4 regions of the Comamonas sp. w2-DMI genome follow, and region 2 is predicted to be linked to each of the others. Evidence: predicted binding sites of a transcription regulator. Region 2 holds the regulator's gene; each other region holds the start of a gene.

Region 1 (3,672 bases), on a different contig from region 2:
CATCGGTTCGCCGCTGTTCATCATCAGCAACCCCAAGCTGGTGATCGAACAGTGCAAGGCCGGCATTGTCGGCTCCATGCCGGCGCTCAACGCACGTCCGGCCGCGCAACTCGAGGACTGGCTGGCCGAGATCACCGAGACCCTGGCCGCCTGGGACAAGGCCCATCCCGAGCAGCCCTCGGCGCCGTTCGCCATCAACCAGATCGTGCACAAGAGCAACGACCGGCTGGAACACGACATGCAGGTCTGCGCCCAATACAAGGTGCCCATCGTCATCACTTCGCTGGGGGCGCGCGAGGACGTGAACCAGGCTGTGCACAGCTGGGGCGGCGTGGTGCTGCACGACATCATCAACAACAAGTTCGCGCACAAGGCCGTCGAGAAAGGTGCCGATGGCCTGATCGCCGTGGCGGCCGGTGCGGGCGGCCATGCAGGCGTGAAGAGCCCGTTCGCGCTGATCCAGGAAATCCGCCAGTGGTTCGACGGTCCGCTGGCCCTGTCGGGCTCCATCGCCTCGGGGGGCGCCATCCTGGCGGCCCAGGCCATGGGTGCCGATTTCGCCTATATCGGCTCGGCCTTCATCGCCACCCATGAGGCGCGCGCCGTCGACGGCTACAAGCAAGCCATCGTGGATAGCACGTCCGACGACATCGTCTACAGCAATCTGTTCACCGGGGTGCACGGCAACTACCTTGCGCCTTCGATCCGCGCTGCGGGCCTGGACCCGGAGAACCTGCCGGTGTCCGATCCCAGCAAGATGAACTTCGGAGGCGATGCCAAGAAGGCCTGGAAGGACATCTGGGGCTGCGGCCAGGGCATTGGCGCGATCAACGAGGTCACTGCGACGGCCGACCTGGTGGATCGCCTCAAGCGCGAGTACCGGCAGGCCCGCGAGCGGCTGCAGCTGGGCTGAGCCCGCTTTTCCTTCCGACAGACGGCGCCCTCGGGCGCCGTTTTCATTTTTCGCATCATTTGTCAGCAAATGTGCGTTGTTTGATGGAGATCAAGCGTGCCTGAATCCTACAGGCGGTTTGGGGACGGCCTGCCATGATGAGGATCAAAATGGAGTAGTATTTCTTTGTTTTCAGTAAATACTGAAAATTCAAAAATGAAAGAGCTATCTCAATTCGCAACCGCTGGACTTCACGCACGAGGCCTGCGAGCCGGTGCTGCATTGCAGCTCGCCGCCGCATTGCTCTGGCTGCCCCAGGCCGCGCTGCTGGCCTGGGCCGTGCAGCAGATGGCGAATGGCCGGTCCGTGCGCCATCTGGCAACGGCAGCGACCGGCGTGCTGGTTCTGGGCGTGCTGCGCGCCTGGTGTGAAGGGCTGGGCGTGCTGCGGGCCCAGCGCGCCGCGCGTGCCACGCTGAGCCGGTTGCGCGCCCAGGTGTTGCAGGCGCTGGCCCAGGCCTCGCCGCTGGACAAGGCGCGTCCCCCCTCGGGACAGGCCGCCAGCGCGGTGGCCGAACAGTCCGAGGCCGTGGTGCCCTGGCTGGCGCGCTACCAGAGCGCCATGTGGCGCGTGCGCATCGTTCCGCTGGCCCTTGCGGCGGCCGTTGCCAGCCAGAGCTGGATTGCCGCACTGATTCTGATGCTGGCGGCACCGCTGATTCCCCTGTTCATGGCCATCGTGGGCTGGCGTGCCCGCGCCGCCAGCGAGGAACAGCTGGTGGAGATGGGCGGCATGAACGCCTTCTTGCTGGACCGCCTGCGGGGCCTGAGCACCTTGCGGGCGCTGGGGGCGGTGGATGCCTCGGCCCTGCGGCTGCGCAGCCATGCCGAGTCGCTGCGCCGGCGCACCATGCGCGTGCTGCGCATCGCCTTTCTGTCCTCGGCCGTGCTGGAGCTGTTTTCCGCGCTGGGCGTGGCCATGGTGGCGGTCTATGTGGGTTTCCATCTGCTGGGCATGCTGCCGTTCGGTGCCTGGGGCCATACGCTGACGCTGGGGCAGGCGCTGTTCGTGCTGCTGCTGGCGCCCGCCTTCTTCGAGCCGCTGCGCGACCTCTCGGCGGTCTGGCATGACCGCGCCGCAGGCGAGGCCGCCATCAAGACTCTGAACATGCTGTGCCGGCAGGCCACGCCGCTGGTCGGCAGCTTCGAGGCACTCCCTGAAGACGGGCATGGAGCGCATGCCGGCCCGGTGTCGGTAGAGGCTTTCGACCTTTGCGTCCAGGCCCCGGGCAGCGTGTCGCGGCTGGCGCCTTTGAACCTGCGCATCGAGGCGGGCGAGCATGTGGCGTTGTGGAGTCCCAGCGGCAGCGGCAAATCGGTGCTGCTTGCGCAACTGGCAGGCATGCTGCCTGTACTGCAGGGCCGGGTGGAGATCGATGGCCGGCCGCTGAATGCCGAGAATGCGCCCGCGTTGCGCGCGCGCATGGCCTGGATGGGCCAGCAGCGCCATGTGTTCGCCGGATCGGTGCAACGCAATGTGGCGCTGGGCCGCGCACAGGTGAGCGCAGCAGACGTGCAGGCTGCTGGCGAGCAGGCGGCGCTGGGCGCCGTGCTGCAGGCCCGTGCGGGCATGAGCCTGGGCGAGGGCGGCAGCGGATTGTCGGGCGGGGAAGCAGTGCGCCTGGCGCTGGCGCGCCTGGCAGTGAACCGGCAGGCCGGGCTGCTGCTGGTCGACGAGCCGACGGCACACCTGGATCCGGACACCGCAGCACAGGTCGCCGAAGCCCTGCTGCGCATCGCCGGGGACCGTACGCTGATCGTGGCCACCCATGATGCGCAACTGGCGCGGCGCATGGGCCGCATCATCGATTTGCCGCTGCAGGGCGATGCCGGGCCTGCCGGGGCCTTGCCAGTGCTGCAGGAAAGGACTGCTGATGCGTGAAGGCCTGGATCGCCATCCGCGCTCCGGCAAGGGGGCATGGACCCTGCTGCGCGCGCTCGATGCCATGGCGGGGCGCAGGCTCTGGCTGGGCGGAGCGTTGCTGGCGGCGCTGACCGTGCTCATGGGCATGGCCTTGCTGGGCCTGTCCGGCTGGTTCATCACGGCCACGGCGCTGGCCGGGCTGGTGCCGGCCACGGCCCTGGTGTTCGATGTATTCATGCCCTCGGCAGGCATCCGCCTGCTCGCCGTGGGCCGGACCGGCGCACGCTATGCGGAGCGCCTGGTCACGCACGATGCCACGCTGGCCGTGCTGGCCGCGCTGCGCGAAAAGCTGTTTCGCCACTGGTCCCGGCCCCAGGCGGCGCGCCTGCTGATGCTGCGTCCCGCGCGCCTGCTGCAGCGGCTGACCAGCGATGTGGATGCGCTGGACAGCCTGTATCTGCGCCTGCTGGTGCCCGGCATGGCGGCGCTTGGCGCCGCGCTATTGGCCGGGCTGTCGTTCGGCCTGATGCGCTGGTGGCTGGGACTGCTGGCATTGGCATGGCTGCTGCTGGCGGGCTGGGGCATTGCGCTGTGGCACGGGCTGCGCACCCGCCAGGCGGCCGTGCGCCGCGCCATGGCGCTGGAGGCGCTGCGGCTGCAGAGCGTCGACCTTGCTGCCGGGCAGGCGGAACTTCTGATGGCGGGGCAGCTGCCGGCCCAGGTGGCTGCCGTACTGGCCTGCGATGCGCGCGCTGCGGTGGCCGACGACCGCCTCTATCGTGCCGAAGCCCGCGCCGCGCAGGCCTATGGCGTGGCCGGCGCGCTGACCCTGAGCGCCGCGCTGCTGGCCATGGGCA
Region 2 (3,672 bases):
GCCAGCCTGGCGCTGCGCCAGCCCCTCAAGCTGGACGTGATCCGCGACCGCGCATCGCTCTCACGCATCGTGGCCGGCGGCAAGCTGGAAAATGTCTACCGCCTGCAGATCATGAATGCCACCGAGACCGAGCAGCGTTACCGCATCAGCGCCACGGGGCTGGACGGGCTGGAAGTCACGTCCGAAACCGAAGTTAGCGTCGGCCCGGCCGAGACGCGCGGCATTGCCGCACGACTGCAGATTCCGTATGGCTCCGCCGAACCTGGATCGCACACGGTGTACTTCAACGTGGATGCCGTCAACGCGGGCGCCGGCCGCGTGGCTGAAAAGGCCGTGTTCCTAGTGCCGCGCTGATGGCGCCGCCTGCCCTTGATTGCCATTGTTCCCGGAAGGCATTGCCGCAATGCCTTCCCCCTATCGAAAGAGGTCTTCATGTCCAACACTTCCCGAACCGCCGCGGGAGCTGCCCCTGGCGCCCATCCCGAGGATGGCAAGCCCTGGTGGCGCTTTCCCCATGTCTGGCTGGTCATCGGCGGCCCCGCCGTGGTGGTGGTGGCGGGCTTTGTGACGGCCTATATCGCCTTGCGCGCGCCGGATCCCGTGATCGACCCGGACTACTACCGCCATGGCGTGGAGATCAACAAGCGCCTGAGCGAGGCCGAGAAAAGCCAGGCCCCCGCGCTGACTGGTCGCAACCATGCGCTCACGCCCGCCGGAGACCACCCCACGGACCGCTGAGGCGGGGGCTTCCTCATGAATATGGCAAAAATAAGAGCGGCTTGCGCCTGAAAGCATTGGGCTTCAAAGGAGTTTGCTCTGGAACAGGAGATGAGGCATGTGCCAGCAGCTCCTGTTTTTGATAGCTTTCAGGGTTTCCCGCCTCGGGTAATGCCCGCGGCGGTCTTGCCTGGCGCCCGGGTTGCTGGCCAGAATGCAGCCATCGCATGAGAGCTTTCAGGAGAACAGCCCATGGTCGCTCAGCGCTGGATGTGGATTGCCTGGCCTGCGTTCCTCGCAGCCGCCGTGATGGAAATGCTGGTCTTTGCCTTTGTCGATCCGCTGGAGCTGCATCTGGCGGGCGAGCCGGTCGCCTGGTCGCGCAATGCCGTCTACACGGTGTCCTTCTTCGTGTTCTGGGGCGTGGCCATGTTCTCCAGCCTGCTGACCAGCCTGCTGGGCCGCAGCCTGGCCGAGCTCAACGGCGCCGCGATCGCGCGGCCGGCCCCCATCCGTCTGGCCGAGCACGACTGGCAGCCGGACTGAGCGGTTGCCAGAAGGCCAGGAAAAAAGCCCGCGGCGCAAGCCGGCGGGCTTTTGTTGGACAAACAGGGCCGCTCAGCTCTGGCACTGCTGGCTGTTGACGATGCGCTTCAGGGCCTCGGTATCCAGAATGCGCAGGTGGCGCTGCTTGACTTCCACAATGCCTTCCTCGGCGAACTTGGAGAAAGTGCGGCTCACGGTCTCGAGCTTGAGGCCCAGGTAGCTGCCGATTTCCTCGCGCGTCATGCGCAGCACCAGCTCCGACTTGGAAAAGCCGCGCGCCGACAGGCGCTGCACGAGGTTGAGCACGAAGGCCGCCAGGCGCTCCTCCGCGCGCATGCTGCCCAGCAGCAGCATCACGCCGTGCTCGCGCACGATCTCGCGGCTCATCACCTTGTGCACGTGGTTCTGCAGGGCCGTGACTTCGCGGGATAGTTCCTCCAGCTTGTCGAAGGGCATGATGCAGACCTCGGCATCCTCGAGCGCGACGGCATCACAGGTGTGGTGGTCGTTGACGATGCCATCCAGGCCGATGATCTCGCCGGCCATCTGGAAGCCCGTCACCTGGTCGCGCCCGTCCTCGGTGGCCACGCAGGTCTTGAAGAAGCCGGTGCGGATGGCGTACAGCGACGTGAAGGTCTCACCATTGCGAAACAGCAGGCTGCCGCGCTTGACCTTGCGACGTTTGGCCACGATGGCGTCGATGCGCTGCATCTGCTCGTCATCCAGGCCCATGGGCATGCACAGTTCGCGCAGGTTGCAGTTGGAGCAGGATGCTTTGATGGTCTGAAGGTTCATGGGCAAACGTCGGCGGCAGGGGCGGTGGCCCGTGCCGGCAAGTGACCTCGTCAATGGTAATGAGATGAATCAAATTGTGGCAGCACTTGCCTCGGCATCTCTTGATGTGCGTCAAGGACGGCTTTCTTGCTTTGGCGCACATTGCCGATATTCCGACCCCAATCATGCGCTTGCCATGCCGCTGCTGTCAGTGCCTTTTCCGACTGTACAGCGCTTGCGGGCATGAAACGCATCCTGCCAAGAAAATATGACCGCTGTCACGCCTGAGTTACTGAGCCGCTTTGACATACCCGGGCCGCGCTACACCTCGTTTCCCACGGCCGACCGCTTTGTCGAAGCCTTCGGTACCGAGGACTACATTCTTGCGCTGCAGCAGCGCAAGGCACAAGCGCCGTTCGGCGCCACGCGGGCCCTGCCGCTGTCGCTGTATGTGCATGTCCCGTTCTGCGATTCGCTGTGCTACTACTGCGCCTGCAACAAGATCATCACCAAGCACCACGAGAAGGCCGCCGAATACCTGGACTACCTGGCGCGCGAAGTCGACCTGCACACCCGGCACTGCGGCAGGGGCCAGCCCGTGAGCCAGCTGCACCTGGGCGGAGGCACGCCGACCTTTTTCTCCGACGACGAGCTGCGCCGCTTGATGGAGCTGCTGCGCGGGCACTTCCGCCTGGAGGCCGGCGGAGAGTATTCGATCGAGGTCGATCCGCGCACCGTGAGCAACGAACGCCTGGCCGCGCTCAAGGCACTGGGCTTCAACCGGCTGAGCTTCGGCGTGCAGGACTTCGATCCCGAAGTGCAGCAGGCCGTGCACCGCGTGCAGCCTGCCGAGCAGGTGTTCGCTCTGGTGCAGGAGGCCCGCCGCCTGGGCTTTGCCTCCATCAATGTGGACCTGATCTACGGCCTGCCCAGGCAGTCCTCCGAGTCCTTTGCGCGCACGCTGGAGCAGGTCAACGCGCTGCGCCCCGACCGCATCGCGCTGTATGCCTATGCCCATCTGCCCGAGCGCTTCAAGCCGCAGCGGCGCATCGTCTCCGCCGAGCTGCCGCAGGGCGCGGACAAGATCCGCATGCTGTCGGGCGCCATCGAGGCTTTCATGGGCGCGGGCTATTGCTATGTGGGCATGGACCATTTCGCGCTGCCCGAGGATCCGCTGGCCGTGGCCAAGCGCCAGGGCCGGCTGCACCGCAATTTCCAGGGCTACAGCACCCAGCCCGACTGCGACCTGATCGCACTGGGCGTCTCGGCCATCGGCAAAGTGGGCGCCACCTACAGCCAGAATGCCAAGACGCTGGAAGAGTATTACGACGCCCTCGACAGCGGCCAGCTGCCGGTGGTGCGGGGTCTGGCGCTGTCGCGCGACGATCTGGTGCGCCGTGCGGTCATCATGTCCATCATGTGCCAGGGCGCCGTGCTGTTCGAGCCCATGGAGCAGGCCTGGCTGCTCAATTTCCGCGAGTACTTCGCTGCGGAGATGCAGGCCCTCAAGGAGATGGAGGGCAACGGCCTGGTGGAACTCGGCGAGGAGGGCTTCCAGGTCACCGCGCTGGGCTGGTTCTTCGTGCGCGCAGTAGCCATGCTGTTCGACCGATATTTGCAGGCCGACCGGAACAG
Region 3 (3,672 bases), on a different contig from region 2:
GACCCCATGCGCAGCGCCGTGGCCGGGGCGTTGGACCGCAGTCAGCGCAACCGCCGCCCGCGCCATGCCGAGATCGACTGGAACCGCACCATCCGCGCCAACCTGCGCCACTGGCAGCCCGAGTACCGGACCATCGTGCCCGAGACGCTGATCGGCTACGGCCGCAAGGCGCGCCGCCCGCAGCGCGAGGTGATCCTGTGCATAGACCAGAGCGGCTCCATGGCCAACTCGGTCGTGTACTCCAGCATCTTCGGAGCGGTGATGGCCAGCCTGCCGGCCGTCTCCACCAGGCTCGTGGTGTTCGATACCGCCGTGGTGGACCTGACCGACAAGCTCGACGATCCCGTCGATGTGCTGTTCGGCGTGCAGCTGGGCGGCGGCACCGACATCAACGGCGCCGTGGGCTACTGCCAGGGGCTGATCGGCGAGCCGCGCAACAGCATCCTGGTGCTGATCTCCGACCTCTACGAGGGCGGCGTGGAGTCGGGCCTGCTGCGCCGCGCCCACGAGCTGGTCGAGGCCGGCGTGCAGTTCATCACGCTGCTGGCGCTCAGCGACGAGGGCGCGCCCGCCTACGACGCGGAACTGGCCGCCAAGCTCGCGGCGCTGGGCGTGCCATCGTTCGCCTGCACGCCCGATGCCTTTCCGCAGCTCATGGCCGCGGCGATCCGCCGCGACGACGTGGCCGCCTGGGCCGCGACGCAGGGCTTCAGGACCAGCAAGTAGCGGCGACCGGCGGCGCTGCGCGCTCCTGCTTTGCAAGCAGCTGGCACGCGCCTTGCCTGCATTGCATGGCCGACAAGGGCTGCAGTGCAGGCCCGGTGCGCGCTGGCAGCTTGCAGATGCATAGCATGCCCTGGCGCCGCCGCCATGCGATTTGCCCCGCAGCCCGCGGGGTTTGGCTTCGGGCGCGCATGGCGCACTGCATGATGGGGCATTGCCGAACAAGGAGATGCAATGGCGGGTGCTGGCCTTTTGATGCTGCTGGACGATATCGCGGCGCTGCTGGACGACGTGGCCTTGATGACCAAGACCGCGGCGGCCAAGAGCACGGCCGCGGCCGACGATGTGGCCACCATGACCAAGGTGGCCGTGGGCAAGACGGCGGGCGTGCTGGGCGACGATCTGGCGCTCAATGCCGAGCAGGTCACCGGCGTGCGCGCCAGCCGCGAGCTGCCCGTGGTCTGGGCCGTGGCCAAGGGCTCGCTCAAGAACAAGGCCATCCTGATTCCCGCGGCGCTGCTCATCAGCGCCTTTGCGCCCTGGCTGATCACGCCGCTCCTGATGGTGGGTGGCGCCTTTCTGTGCTTCGAGGGCGTGGAAAAGATCCTGGAGCTGTTCCACAAGCACCAGAAACCCGATGTGCAGGAGGCTCGCATCGACGCGCAGCAGGCCGCGCAGGCCGGCGTGGCGCCGTCCTCGGTGCGCGCCGCGCGCGCCAAGGCCGTGGACCCGGTCGCGTACGAGAAGGCCAAGGTGGCCGGCGCCGTGCGCACGGACTTCATCCTCTCGGCCGAGATCATGGCCATCGCCCTCGGCACGGTGGCGCAAAAACCCATCTGGGAGCAGGCGCTGGTGCTGTGCGTCGTGGCCCTGGCCATCACCGTGTTCGTCTACGGGCTGGTGGCCGCCATCGTGCGCATGGACGATGTGGGCAGCTGGCTCATGGCGCGCGCGGGCCGCGCCGCGCAGGCCCTGGGGCGCGGGCTGATCGGCTTCACGCCCTGGCTGATGAAGGGCCTGTCCATCGTCGGCACGGCCGCCATGTTTCTCGTGGGCGGCAGCCTGCTGGTGCACGGCATGCCGCCCGTCACGCACTGGCTGCACGACAGCATCGAGCCCCTGGGCGGCGTGGCCGCCGCCGTGGTGCCGCATCTGGTGCACGTGGGTGTCGGCGCCGTGGTGGGCGGCGCGGTCGTGGCCGGCGTGGAGCTGTGGCACAGGCTGCGGCCGGCCCCGGCCCCGCATTGAAGAAAGGGCCTGTGCGTGGCGCCAGGGCAACGCATTGCGGTTTCCGTGGGGCCGCGACGGCCGAGGTGGTTTCGGGTTGACCTGGGACAAACCCTTGGAGTGAACGCCTTGTTTCAATCAGGGCCAGGGGATGCATCGCCTCCCAGGAATCACTTCAAGGAAATCCCAATGAAAAAGACCCTGATCGCCATTGCCGCAGCCGCCAGCGCCCTGACCGCCGGCACCGCCTTTGCCCAGTCCTTCGACGGCAGCAGCCCCTGGATGGTGCGCATGCGCGCCGTGCACCTGAACAGCGACAACGGCGGCGCCGCGGGCGATGCCGGCGTGAGCATCAACAACAAATGGATGCCCGAAGTCGACGTGTCGTACTTCTTCACGCCCAATATCGCGGCCGAGCTGGTGCTGACCTATCCGCAAAAGCACGACGTGCGCCTGAACGGCGGCAAGATCGGCTCGCTCAAGCACCTGCCGCCCACGCTGCTGGCCCAGTACCACTTCACCAATTTCGGCGCTTTCAAGCCCTATGTGGGCGCCGGCATCAACTACACGCGCTTTTCGAACGTCGACATCCTGGACGGCGCCGTGACCGTCAAGAAGAACAGCTTCGGCGGCGCGCTGCAGGTGGGCTTCGACTATGCGCTGGACAAGAACTGGTCGCTGAACTTCGATGTCAAGAAAGTCTTCATCGACACCAAGGTGAGCGGCGCCGGCGTCTTCGACAACACCCCCTTCAAGGTCGATCCCTGGCTGGTCGGCGTGGGTGTGGGCTACCGCTTCTGATCGCTGCCGCGGCGGCGCCTGGCCGCCTGCCAGGCCTTGGGTTGCGGAATCGGCATGCTGCACTGCGGCATGCCGATTTTTGTTTTCATGCTCCTGTAAACATAGCTTCAGATGACTGCCGGGAAAGAGGTTGCAGCTGGATTCATGAGAAAGTCATGAATCCAGGAAGCACTCCTACGCCGGCCGCCGGAGCATGGCCTTAGTCTGGCGCTCGGGCCTGCCGCTGCAGCCGCGGCGGCAGGGGCCGGCAGCCGCGCCCCCGTGCACGGCGACAGAATGCATCCATGCCGCACGCCAGGCCGAGGCCGGCGATCGGCTTGCAAGGAGACCAGGCCATGGACGGTATGTCGATGCGGGCGGAGCAGTTTTCCAGAGCCGGGCGATTGCCCCTGCCCTTGCCCACGGGGCGTTTCGCGCTGCGCAGCAGCGCCCGTGCCCGCGAACCCGCGCAGCCCCCGCAGCACCAGCTGCAGCAGGAGTTGCAGCGCGAATTGCGCCAGGGCCTGATGCAGCCCGCGGCGCAGATTTCTCCCAAGTTCTTCTACGACGAGCGCGGCTGCGCGCTGTTCGAGCAGATCACGCGCCTGCCCGAGTACTACCCGACGCGAACCGAGGACGCCATCATGGCGCGCTACGAGCAGGCCATGGCCGAGGCCATGGGCCCGTGCCAGGTGCTGATCGAGCTGGGCGCCGGCAATTGCGAGAAGGTGCGTCGCCTGTGCCGCAGCCTCGCGCCACGGCAGTTCGTGGGCGTGGACATCGCGGCCGGTTTCCTGTCCCGGGCCGTGCAGCGGCTGCAGCAGGAGTTCTCGCCCATGGCCGCGCGCGCCGTGGCCGCGGATTTCACGCAGGAATGGGCCCTGCCGGCCGACGTGCCGCGCGCCGGACGCCTGCTGTTCTACCCGGGCTCCTCCATCGGCA
Region 4 (3,672 bases), on a different contig from region 2:
GACATGCCATTCAAGCACCTCCCGCCCGGCCAACCAAGCAACATGGCTTTTCATGAGGCAGCGGATCGCGGCAGCCTTTGTTCCTGGCATGCCGGCAGGCGCCGAATATTGCCAGCTATGCCAACTGCTCTGCAGAGCATCTGGGCGCCCCGGGGAATATCACGCTCAGGCTCTTGCAGGCCAGAACATCTCCCGCACCTGAGGCGAGCAGTACGGCAGCGCAAGCGCCACCCCATACAGGGCGCTACCCAGTGTGGCGGTCGAGTAGCCCAGGCCGGACATCGCCAGCGGCGGTGCAAAGCAGAGAAAGCCCCACGTTGCAGCACCCATCCACAAGGAAAACCGGGGGCCCCAGCTTCTGGTACGCAGCAGCCCGTACCAGGAGGCCATACCCAGCATGAAGAGAGCAATCAGGGCGAGGAGATAGACCCAGTCCATCACGCTCATCTCCGTGTCCCACCAGAGGCCGGCGACAAATGCCTCCAGCGGCTCGGGAATGAGGGCGAATGCCATCTCGGCGACCATCCCCACAATCGGCAATGCCACGGAACCGACCACGATTGCCTGATACGTCGACTTTTTCATATCCCTCCCAATGAATCGGGGCGGATGGTAGCAAAGCGCGCAAGCCGCGGAAAACGAAGACAGGCTGCACCCATGGGGCTTTGAGTGCGCGAAAATCCGGATATCCAGATATCGATCTGACGCAAGGAGTACCCCATGCCCGAATCTGGTTGGAAAATGCTTTTGTTGCTGTTCTGCGCAGCGGGCATTGCCTACCTGGCCTTCCAGCTCCTCAACGCATCCCACGAAGAAAGAGCCAACGGTGGCTATAACGGCGCATCGACCGTTGGCCCGCAGATCGTCTCCAGGGCTGCTTGGGCCGCAGCACCCCAGCAGGCGCAGGCTTAGGCTGCTGGATGCAGCCAGGCCCGCCCACCTTGACATTCATCAAGAAACAGCGGCAATTTGCAGCCAGGGCATTGCAGGCCGCGCGGCGCAGTAGGAATATTCGCTTACCGATATTCGGCGCAGCGGGCGATCACGCCCTCTGCATCACCCCAGGAGGCCAGCTATGTTCAAACATGTGCTTATTCCTACGGACGGCTCGAAACTCTCGCAGGCCGCACTTCGTTCAGGCATCCAGCTCGCCAAGGAACAAGGCGCCCAGGTGACCGCGCTGCATGTAATGCCTGACTATGCGGTCATGATCTACGGTGCGGACGCGCTGCTGACGTGCAACGCTGCCGAATTCGAGAAAAGCGCGCAGCTGGAAGCCGACAGGGTCCTGCAGTTCGCGGAAAACCTAGCCAGGGAACAGGGCGTGCCCTGCAGAACCGTGCGGGTGACCAATGTCTCGGTCCACCAAGCCATCGTCAAGGAGGCCCGGGACAGCCGGTGCGACCTGATCTGCATGGCATCCCACGGCCGCAAGGGCATCACCGGCATTTTGCTGGGCAGCGAAACCCAGCGCGTTCTGGTCAACAGCAACATTCCGGTCCTGGTGCACCGCCCCGCCTAGCTGCGCCCTGTGCCGCCATCCGCCTGATTGCCTGTCAGTGGAGTTCAGGAACGCACATGGCCAGAACCACAAGACGAAGCGAAGCCGGCGCCGCAGCCTTCTTCCTGGAACTTGCGTCACCCCTTGCGGAATCGGTGATCGCGCAGGCCCGGGAAATTGCCAGCGAGCCTTGCGCCGAAGGCTTTCATCAGCTGCGCGTGTCGATGCGCAGCCTGCAGTCGCTATGGTGGTTCTATCGCCCCATGATGGACGCAAGAGAATATGCCCGGCAGAGAAGCATCTTCCAATCCGTCGCGGGCGCCGCCGGCCGTGTTCGCGACCATGACATCCTGCTCGCATTGCTGAACCTGCGCATGAAAGACACAGCTCTGCCCGCTTCCCAGATATCGGCGGCTCGCCAAGCCGCCGTGGAAGACGTCAAGGACCAGCTGTCACCTTCCGCCCTGCAGCCGCTGCTGCAGGAAATCCTGCGGCAGGCCTCCACCTCTGTGGCTGCGGGACAGCAAAAAGAAACCCTTAAAGCCTTTGCAGAGATTCGCGTTGCCAAAGCCGAAAAGCTGCTGCGTAAAAGACTCCAACAGGCATTGGCAGCCAAGAAGCCGGACCTGGCGGCATTTCACGATGTCAGAAAGGCCGGCAAGAAGGCCCGCTGCCTGTTGGAGCTTCTGGCCCCGGCCTTGTCCGGCGATCAACGAAAAACGCTGCGTCGCCTCAGGCAGACCTTGAAGTCGCTCGGTGAATTGAATGATGTCGTGGCCAGCGAAAAACTCCTGCGCGAAAACCCGTTGCTGTGGCCCTCCAAGAACAGCAAGCCGGCAAAGATGGGGCATTGGCTCGAAAAAGAACGCAAGCGCCGCGCCAGCGCCTCGGCCCAGCTGCTACGCAAGAAATGGGCCAAGACCTTGCAATAGCGAGTGCATGCTTACATCGGCAGCACTGGCATCTGCCGATAACGGGCTGGCCGACACGCCAGGCATCGCCATAGGCGCTTGATCTGCTCGACCGTCCCGGCCCTGAACCCTTCGAGGTATCCCGCTCATTCATGGCGCCTCGTGTCGAGCCCATGGGGAGGCAAGGAAATCTCCACAAAGCTCGAGGTATGCAACCGATTCCGGGCCTATCACGATGTGTCCATTCGGCTGTCCCCCTCTTTTGACGGCAGTTCAAGTCGGTGAAGACTGACGCATGCCTTAGCGCCTGTTTTGCAGAATCCTTCCATGCTCGCTACACATGAGTCTGCCAACGGCACGCGCCAGGACTTGATCGTATTGACGGACAAGGGCCTGTACTGCGAGGCCGGCGACTTCTACATCGACGCGTGGAAGCCGGTTCACCGCACTTTTGTCACGCACGGACATTCGGACCACGCGCATGACGGCATGGGCGAGTACATCTGCAGCCCCACCACCGAGCCCATCTTGCGCTGGCGTCTGGGTGAGCAGAACATCAGGCCTCTGCCCTTCGGCACCCCCATCCGCATGGGCGAGGTTCAGGTATCCCTGCATCCGGCCGGGCACATCCTGGGCTCGGCCCAGGTACGGGTCGAACGCGCCGGCGAAGTCTGGGTCTTCACGGGCGACTTCAAGCGGGAGCCCGATCCGACCTGCGAGCCCTTCGAGCAGGTGCGCTGCGACAGCCTGATCTGCGAGGCGACCTTCGCCTATCCCGTGTACGCATGGCCTTCCACCATGCAGGAGGTGCAGCGGGTGCTGCACTGGATAGCCCATTGCCGCGAGCAAGGCAAGGCCGCCATCCTGTATGCGTACAGCCTGGGAAAATCGCAGCGCGTGCTCGCGGGCCTGGACGGACGGCTCGATGCGCCCGTGCTCCTGCATGGTGCGATAGCGCGCGGCGTCGAGGTCTACCGGCAGGCCGGCATCACGCTGGCGCCCACGGAGCTGGTGAGCGAGGTGCCGCCGGACACGGACTTCGCGGGCCGCCTCGTGCTCGCGCCTCCCTCGGCGCAGGATTCGGCATGGTGCCGGCGCTTTCGCAGCTTCGAGCAGGCCCTGGCCTCGGGCTGGATGCAGCTGCGCGGCAACCGCCGCCGGCGCAATGTGCAGCGCGGCTTCGTGATCTCGGACCACGCCGACTGGCAGGACCTGATCGACACCATCGACCAGAGCGGCGCGCGGCGCGTCATCGCCACG

The links. Region 2 encodes FNR, which switches genes on or off when oxygen is low (the NO sensors DNR and NnrR bind a similar motif). Its sites were predicted from a motif close to TTGATNNNNATCAA; they were not measured.
Region 1: the regulator FNR is predicted to act here: its motif matches at 994-1,007, upstream of cydD (thiol reductant ABC exporter subunit CydD).
Region 3: the regulator FNR is predicted to act here: its motif matches at 2,048-2,061, upstream of V8Z74_RS13390 (OmpW/AlkL family protein).
Region 4: the regulator FNR is predicted to act here: its motif matches at 942-955, upstream of V8Z74_RS10665 (universal stress protein).

The regions. Positions count from the first base shown of each region.
Region 1 covers NZ_JBANEL010000018.1:111,090-114,761, reverse strand. Annotated here, with positions in the region: gene V8Z74_RS18225 (NAD(P)H-dependent flavin oxidoreductase) at 1-913, shown strand, start outside; gene cydD (thiol reductant ABC exporter subunit CydD) at 1,109-2,833, shown strand; gene cydC (thiol reductant ABC exporter subunit CydC) at 2,826-3,672, shown strand, end outside.
Region 2 covers NZ_JBANEL010000003.1:223,810-227,481, forward strand. Annotated here, with positions in the region: gene ccoG (cytochrome c oxidase accessory protein CcoG) at 1-354, shown strand, start outside; gene V8Z74_RS05535 (FixH family protein) at 433-738, shown strand; gene V8Z74_RS05540 (hypothetical protein) at 970-1,263, shown strand; gene fnr (fumarate/nitrate reduction transcriptional regulator Fnr) at 1,336-2,058, opposite strand; gene hemN (oxygen-independent coproporphyrinogen III oxidase) at 2,306-3,672, shown strand, end outside.
Region 3 covers NZ_JBANEL010000011.1:90,773-94,444, forward strand. Annotated here, with positions in the region: gene V8Z74_RS13380 (VWA domain-containing protein) at 1-726, shown strand, start outside; gene V8Z74_RS13385 (DUF808 domain-containing protein) at 958-1,971, shown strand; gene V8Z74_RS13390 (OmpW/AlkL family protein) at 2,140-2,751, shown strand; gene egtD (L-histidine N(alpha)-methyltransferase) at 3,258-3,672, shown strand, end outside.
Region 4 covers NZ_JBANEL010000008.1:106,102-109,773, reverse strand. Annotated here, with positions in the region: gene V8Z74_RS10680 (hypothetical protein) at 1-56, shown strand, start outside; gene V8Z74_RS10675 (hypothetical protein) at 166-585, opposite strand; gene V8Z74_RS10670 (hypothetical protein) at 721-912, shown strand; gene V8Z74_RS10665 (universal stress protein) at 1,076-1,522, shown strand; gene V8Z74_RS10660 (CHAD domain-containing protein) at 1,579-2,433, shown strand; gene V8Z74_RS10655 (ligase-associated DNA damage response exonuclease) at 2,740-3,672, shown strand, end outside.